2 regions of the Arthrobacter sp. CDRTa11 genome follow, and region 2 is predicted to be linked to the other one. Evidence: predicted binding sites of a transcription regulator. Region 2 holds the regulator's gene; the other holds the start of a gene.
The links. Region 2 encodes Rex, which represses fermentation and respiration genes when NADH is low (regulators of the CRP and FNR family bind a similar motif). Its sites were predicted from a motif close to CTTGTGAANNNNTTCACAAG; they were not measured.
Positions count from the first base shown of each region.

Region 1 (3,469 bases), 930 kb from region 2:
TCGAACAGGTGGCCTCCCGCATTGAACGCGACGAGGCCCGGCTCAACAGCGGCACCGGGCTGTCCAAGGACCTGGTGGCCCTGCAGAAGGACCTTGTCTCGCTCAACAAGCGGCGCTCCGACCTCGAGGACCTCGAACTTGAAGTGATGGAACGCCTTGATTCCCTGCGCGCCAAGCAGGCGGCCCAGCAGCTGATCGTGGACAACATCCAGGGCTCGTTCGGCGCCATCCGGGCCGAACTGGACCAGGAACTGGCCGAATTGGAAGCCGAAGCCGCCGTTCTCCGCGGCAAGCGTGCCGAGTTTGCTGCCGGCCTGGACGCTGGAATGCTTGCGGTGTATGAAAAGACGCTGGCTAAACGCGGCGTGGGCGCGGCCCGCCTGTTCCACGGAACCTCGGAGGCATCCGGGATGAAGCTGAGCCCCGGCGACCTCGCGGAAATCAAGGCAGCGGCTGAGGATGACATTGTCTTCTGCCCCGACTCCGGCTGCATCCTGGTCCGCTCCGCCGAATGGAACTGACCCACACCCCCAACTAAGTAGCGCTAAGTGTCGTTTTGAACCCTCAAAACGACACTTAGCGCGACCTAGTTGGGCAGGATGATGTTCAGCGCGTGCGGTTTCCTGGCTGAACCCTCCACCAGTTCGGCTTCCCACTTCTCCTTTGCCGCGTTCAGCAGCTGCGCCGGGTTCTGCGGTGTGTTGCCGCGCCTTGCCAGGAGGTGCCGGGCGAGCTCGCCGCGGGTATGTTTCGCGAAGTGGCTGACCACTTTCCGCACGCCATTAACCTCAGTAAAGACGTTGACCGCTACGGTCTGGGCCGGCGGCGGGGTCCAGGCAGCGGCATAGGTGCTGGAACGGCAGTCCACCAACAGATGCCCCGCAGTCAGCGGCTTGAGGGCCTCTGCAAGCTGCGGTTTCCAGAAAGTGGCGAGGCGTCCGACGTCGGGCAGTGACGTTCCCATCGACAGCCGGTAAGCGGGCACCCGGTCAGCAAAACGGATGGCTCCCCAGAGGGCGGAAACCACCAGGACCGATTCATCCGCCTTGCGGCGCTGCACCGGCGTCAGGCTCCGGTAACCCAGGGCGTCATAAAGGACCCCGGAATAGATCTGGTGCGCAGGAGCCGCCGGTTCGGCGTGCAGCCGGGTGTTACGGTCGACGTCGTCCCTCAGCGAAGCACCCACGCCCAGCAGCGTGAGCGCGTCCTCGTGCGCGCTGACCGTTCCCAGTGCTTCCAAGACTTTCGCCCGGTACGTGTTCAACACGGGAAAGCTCAGCGAAGGCCAGTCGACGGCGGATCCGGCTGCTGCAGGGGTCTTGCCTTCAGAGGGGGGAAGCAGAATCAGCACCGTTCGATCTTACCGGCGGCCCGGGGGAGGAACGGCACGGTCTCCGGCCCGGCCCTGCGTCCGGTGGGTTCGGTGTTGCAACGTAGAATGGATGTCGGATGGGTTGACCAGGCGGCCGCGCGTCACGCAAGTGGCTCGAGGAACGTCCGGGCTCCGCAGAGCAGGGTGGTGGGTAACGCCCACTCGGGGTAACCCGCAGGCCAGTGCCACAGAGAACAGACCGCCTGCCCTTCCCCGTCTTTGGGCGGGGAAGGGCAGGTAAGGGTGAAACGGTGGTGTAAGAGACCACCAGCTTCCCGGGTGACCGGGAAGGCTAGGTAAACCCCACCCGGAGCAAGGCCATACAGGGCACGTTCGAGGGCTGCTCGCCCGAGTGCCCGGGTAGGCCGCTGGAGGGCGCCGGCAACGGCGTTCGTAGATGGATGGCCGCTACTCCCGCGCTGGTAACGGCACGGGAGCACAGAACCCGGCGTATCGGTCAGCCCATCCACCCACCCACTTAGGGCTGCTTGTACGGCCCGCTTTTTACGGGCCGCTGGCCACCTCCGGCCATGCCTGGATGAGGCCCATGTGAGAGATTTCACGCGACACAAGCCCTTCAGAGCAGCCCGCGCCAATCTAGAATGGAACACGGACGTAGAAGTTCTCCGCCGGAGTTGCGTTCGCAGCCGGCGGTTTTTCTTTGCACACGACCCAGGCACCAGGGGTGGACCGAATCCCGCCGGTGCCGGTGCCCCTGGACATCATCAGGTGGCGACAACCGCCTACGAGGACGTATGCGGCTGAACCGAGGAAGGTAGTTCTGTGAGCCAGACGTCAGATTCTTGTCTTGATACATGGATGGGCCGGGAGGCCCTCGCTGAGGCCATGATTCCGGTGATCGGCCGGCTGTACCGAGAGAATAACGTGGTGACCAGCATCCACGGCCGCAGCCTGATCAACAAGTCCACCATGAACATCCTTAAGGCGCACCGCTTCGCCCGCCGCATGAGCAAGGATGAGCTGCTGCTGGAGGAAACCGCGCCGCTGCTCAACACCCTCGCCGGGCTTGAGCTCGGCGCTGCTGCCATTGACATCGCCCGCCTCAACCAGAAGTTCAAGGCAGAGGCCAATGGCGCCACCCTGGAGGAATTCCTCCGCGCCGAGCTGGCGGAGATTGTTGGCAAGCGCGGCGGCGACGACCGCACCAGCACCGACGTCGTCCTGTACGGTTTCGGCCGCATCGGCCGCCTGCTGGCACGCCTCCTGATCGAAAAGGCAGGCGGCGGGCACGGCCTGCGCCTGCGCGCCATCGTGGTCCGCCGCGGTTCAGACAAGGACCTGTCCAAGCGCGCCAGCCTGCTGCGCCGCGACTCTGTGCATGGTTCCTTTGAAGGAACCATCCGCGTGGATGAGGACGCCAACACCATTACCGCCAACGGTGTCCAGGTACAGGTCATTTACTCGGACAACCCTGCCACGATCGATTACACGGCCTACGGCATCAAGGACGCCCTGGTGGTGGACAACACGGGACGCTGGCGTGACGCCGAGGGCCTGTCCCAGCACCTGCAGAGCAAGGGAGTGGCCCGCGTCCTCCTCACGGCTCCGGGCAAGGGCGATCTGAAGAACATCGTTCACGGCATCAACCACGGCACCATCCAGGACTCGGACACGATCGTCTCCGCAGCCTCCTGCACCACCAACGCCATCACCCCGGTCCTGAAGGCCATCAACGACAAGTTCGGCGTCATCCACGGCCATGTGGAGACCGTCCACTCCTTCACAAATGACCAGAACCTGATCGATAACTTCCACAAGGGTGACCGCCGCGGCCGTTCCGCCGCCCTGAACATGGTCATCACGGAGACCGGTGCCGCCAAAGCAGTGGCCAAGGCCCTGCCCGAACTCCTGGGCAAGCTCACGGGCAGCTCCATCCGGGTTCCCACGCCGGACGTCTCCCTGGCGATCCTGAACCTCAGCCTGGAAAAGGGCACCACCAAGGACGAAATCAACGACTACCTTCGGGAGATGTCGCTGCACTCGGAGCTGCGCAAGCAGATCGACTACATCGATTCCCCCGAGGTGGTCTCCACCGACTTCGTTGGTTCCCGCCGCGCCGGCATCGTTGATGGCCTG
Region 1 covers NZ_CP044532.1:3,223,244-3,226,712, reverse strand. The annotation lists gene F8G81_RS14520 (zinc ribbon domain-containing protein) at 1-521, shown strand, start outside; gene F8G81_RS14515 (YaaA family protein) at 587-1,351, opposite strand; RNA gene rnpB (RNase P RNA component class A) at 1,451-1,841, shown strand; gene F8G81_RS14505 (glyceraldehyde-3-phosphate dehydrogenase) at 2,192-3,469, shown strand, end outside.
Region 1: the regulator Rex is predicted to act here: its motif matches at 1,919-1,938, upstream of F8G81_RS14505 (glyceraldehyde-3-phosphate dehydrogenase).

Region 2 (3,469 bases):
CCTTGTCCTCTCCATCCTGGGCGGCCTGGCCGTGATGGGCTTCTTCGCAAACCTTGTGTTCTTCAATCTCAGCCTCCTCAGCTCCGCGGCTGCCGTGGCCGCTGCGGTCATGATGTGGCTGCCCCAATCCCAGGAACACTTCAAGGGCTAACACCGCCCTCAGTGGGGTTCACGTTACAAAGGCCGCAGCCCGGATCACCGGCTGCGGCCTTTCTTGTGGCGGCTTCAGTTCCGGCGGACAAGATCGCCCGGCCGGTCCGCTCCCCCGCCAACGCTCCTGCCCCCATAGCCCCTGCTCACCGTGCGAAACCATGTTCAGCGGAATACCTCTCTGGAATGACCCACTGCGGGCCCGCCCGGGGGTACGGTGGACTTAAGCCACGCTGGGGTAGGGCCAGTGAACCGATCCCGGCAGCCGTCAACAACTCGACATGCAAAGGACCGTCCATGAGCACTCCTCCTGTCCCGCCTCCGACTCCCAACGAGCCTGAGTCCGGCGGCCAGCCGCAGGCTCCGCGTTACGGCGAGAATGCGCCCCAGTTTGGTCACCCGTCGCCACAGTCCGGCGACAACGCCCCTCAGTATGGGCAGAACGCACCGCAGTATGGCCAGAACGCCCCCCAATACGGGCAGAACGCCCCACAGTACGGCCAAAACTCCCCTCAATCCGGGGACAACAGTCCGCAGTACGGGCAGAACGCGCCGCAATACGGCCAGAACCCGGCTACACCGCAGTACGGGCAGAACCCCTCACAGCCACCCGCTTACGGCCAGAACCCGCCGGCCCCCTATGGCCAGCAGCCGTATGGTCAGTCGCCCTACGGGCAGTCGCCTTATGGTCAGTACCCCTCCGAGCAGCCGCAGGGCTCAGGATCCTCCGGGGTCCCCCAGCTGGTCAATATTTCGTTCTGGCTGCTGATTGCATCCGGCGTTATCTACGTCATCTCCATGCTGATGGGCCTCGCCATGCTGGACGATCCGACAATGCGGCGCCAGTTTGAGGACGCCATGGCCAGTGGTGGCGCCGCGGGCGAAGTTGCGTTTGAAGACATCAAGGGCGTGATCGCCGGAACCCTGGTGGTGATAGCCATCATCGGCGCCGGGCTCTATGCGCTGGTGGCGTTCTTCGTCCGAAAGGGTAAGAACTGGGCCCGGATCCTGGGTACCGTCTTGGCCGCCATTTCGGTCGCCGGAGTGTTCGGCCCCCCGAGCTTCGGCACCCTGGGAACCCTGGCAGGAATCGTAGCCATTGTGTTGCTCTACCTTCCGGCAGCCGCTCCCTACTTCCGCAAGCAGCAGCCTTTCGCCAATCCGTACGGCGCACCGGGCAACCCCTACGGCCGCTAGCCTCAGCAGGCCCGCGCCCAGGCAGAGGCCCAGATAAACAGCATGACCACTCCCACGGGCGTGGATCCCGCAGCCGCTGGAAACTAGGCGGTCTGGCCCGGGGTCTGCGCCCGTTGTGCGTGGTAGGCGAGAATCTGAAGTTCGGTGGCCATGTCCACCTTCCGGAGGTTGACGCCGTCGGGGACCTGTAGCATCACGGGCGCGAAGCTCAGGATGCTGCGTACACCCGCCGCCACCACCCGGTCACAGACCGCCTGGGCAACAGCTGCCGGCAGCGCCAGGACCACCATATTGGCGCCGGTCCGTTCCAGGACTGCTTCAAGGTCTGCGACGTCGCTGACGCGCAGCCAGCCCACCTCATTGCCCACCACCATCTGGTCGGCGTCAAAGATGGCCACCACATCAAAGCCCCGGGATTCGAACCCGCCATAGCGCGCCAGGGCCTTGCCGAGGTTACCGGCACCAACAATGGCAACTTTCCAGTCGTGGGTGAGTCCCAGGGCTGCGGCAATATGACGGCTGAGGTATTGCACCTCGTACCCCACACCTCGGGTGCCGTACGAGCCAACGTGCGAAAGATCCTTGCGGAGCGTTGCCGAACTCACCCCTGAGGCTTCCGCCAGGGATTCCGAGGAAACCCTTTCGACACCCTCTGCAAGCATCGTGTTCAGGGCGCGGAGGTACAGGGTCAGCCGGGCTACGGCAGCAGGCGGGATCTGTTTTCCGGTGGCGCCCTTGTCGCCCTGGACTGCTGGGTCGCCCTGGACGGCGCCGGGAACACCCGGAGTGGCTGGAACACCCGGAACATCTGGAAGCGCGGGCACACCCGGAAGGCCGGGGGCAGCGGGGACAGCAGCAGGGGATGAATCCAGTGAAGTCACTTTCCCCTCCATCGCGTCGCGTCGTGACTCCACTCTAGAGCCCTCTCATGCGTGCCAACAAAGCTGTGCCATTGCGTGGGATCGCCTGCCTACCCGGCCATGGCGCGCTGGAGGACCCGCTCCAGCCTAAGCTCGTCGATTTTCCAGAAGTCACGCTGGATGCCATCCACCAGCACCACCGGAATTTCCTCGGCGTAACGTTCGCGCAGCTCCGGCAAGTCGTCAACCAGCTGTTCGGTCCACTCAAGTCCCAGTGACGCAGTTACCCGCCCGACGGCGTCGCGCGCTTCTGCGCACAGGTGACAGTCTGCTTTGGTGATGAGGACAACCTCCGGTTTGGCCATGGTTTAACCGTATCGCCCTTTAACTCCGACAGCGCGGCCGAGGGCGGCGCGGACGGTAGTGGCCCTGAGCATTGACTAGACTCATGCACATGCCCGAGGAGAAGTACGTCGCTGTGGTCACCCAGCCGGTCGCGATGCCGCAGACCGGCGAGGCCGCCTTCTTCGACGTCGACAACACCCTGATGAGGGGTGCCAGCCTGTTCCACGTGGCACGAAAAATGCACCAGCGCGGAGCTTTCACGTTCGTACAGGCTGCCGGATTCGCGTGGCAGCAGTTCAAGTTCGTCACCCGCGGGGAGAACATGGATGATGTCCATGCGGTCCGCGATTCCGCCCTCACCCTCGCTGCCGGCATCACGGTGGAGGACATCAAGGCCCTGGGCGAAGAGGTCTATGACGAAATGATTGCGTCCAGGATCTGGCCCGGCGCCAAGGCCCTGGCACAGCAGCACCTCCGCGTCGGACGCCGCGTGTGGCTGGTCACCGCCACGCCCATCGAGGTAGCCACCGTCATCTCCACCAGGCTTGGCCTGACCGGCGCCCTCGGAACTGTGGGCGAGGTCGCCGACGGCATGTACACCGGCCGGCTGGTGGGCGATATCCTGCACGGGTCAGCAAAGGCAGTGGCCGTCCAGGGCATCGCCGACATCGAAGGACTGGACCTCAAGCGGTGCTGGGCCTACAGCGATTCCTTCAACGACATCCCGCTGCTGACCCTGGTGGGCCACCCCGTGGCCATCAATCCGGATTCCAGGCTTAGGCGCCATGCCCGTGACAACAACTGGCCGGTCTACGACTTCCGTTCTGGCCGCCGGGCCGCCACGCTGGGGCTGAAGGCTGCAACCGCCGGTGGCGCCGTCTACGGCCTCTGGAAAGGCTTCGCCCGCATCCGCGGCC
Region 2 covers NZ_CP044532.1:4,155,088-4,158,556, forward strand. The annotation lists gene F8G81_RS18880 (hypothetical protein) at 1-151, shown strand, start outside; gene F8G81_RS18885 (hypothetical protein) at 448-1,347, shown strand; gene F8G81_RS18890 (redox-sensing transcriptional repressor Rex) at 1,431-2,228, opposite strand; gene F8G81_RS18895 (glutaredoxin family protein) at 2,318-2,572, opposite strand; gene F8G81_RS18900 (HAD family hydrolase) at 2,662-3,469, shown strand, end outside.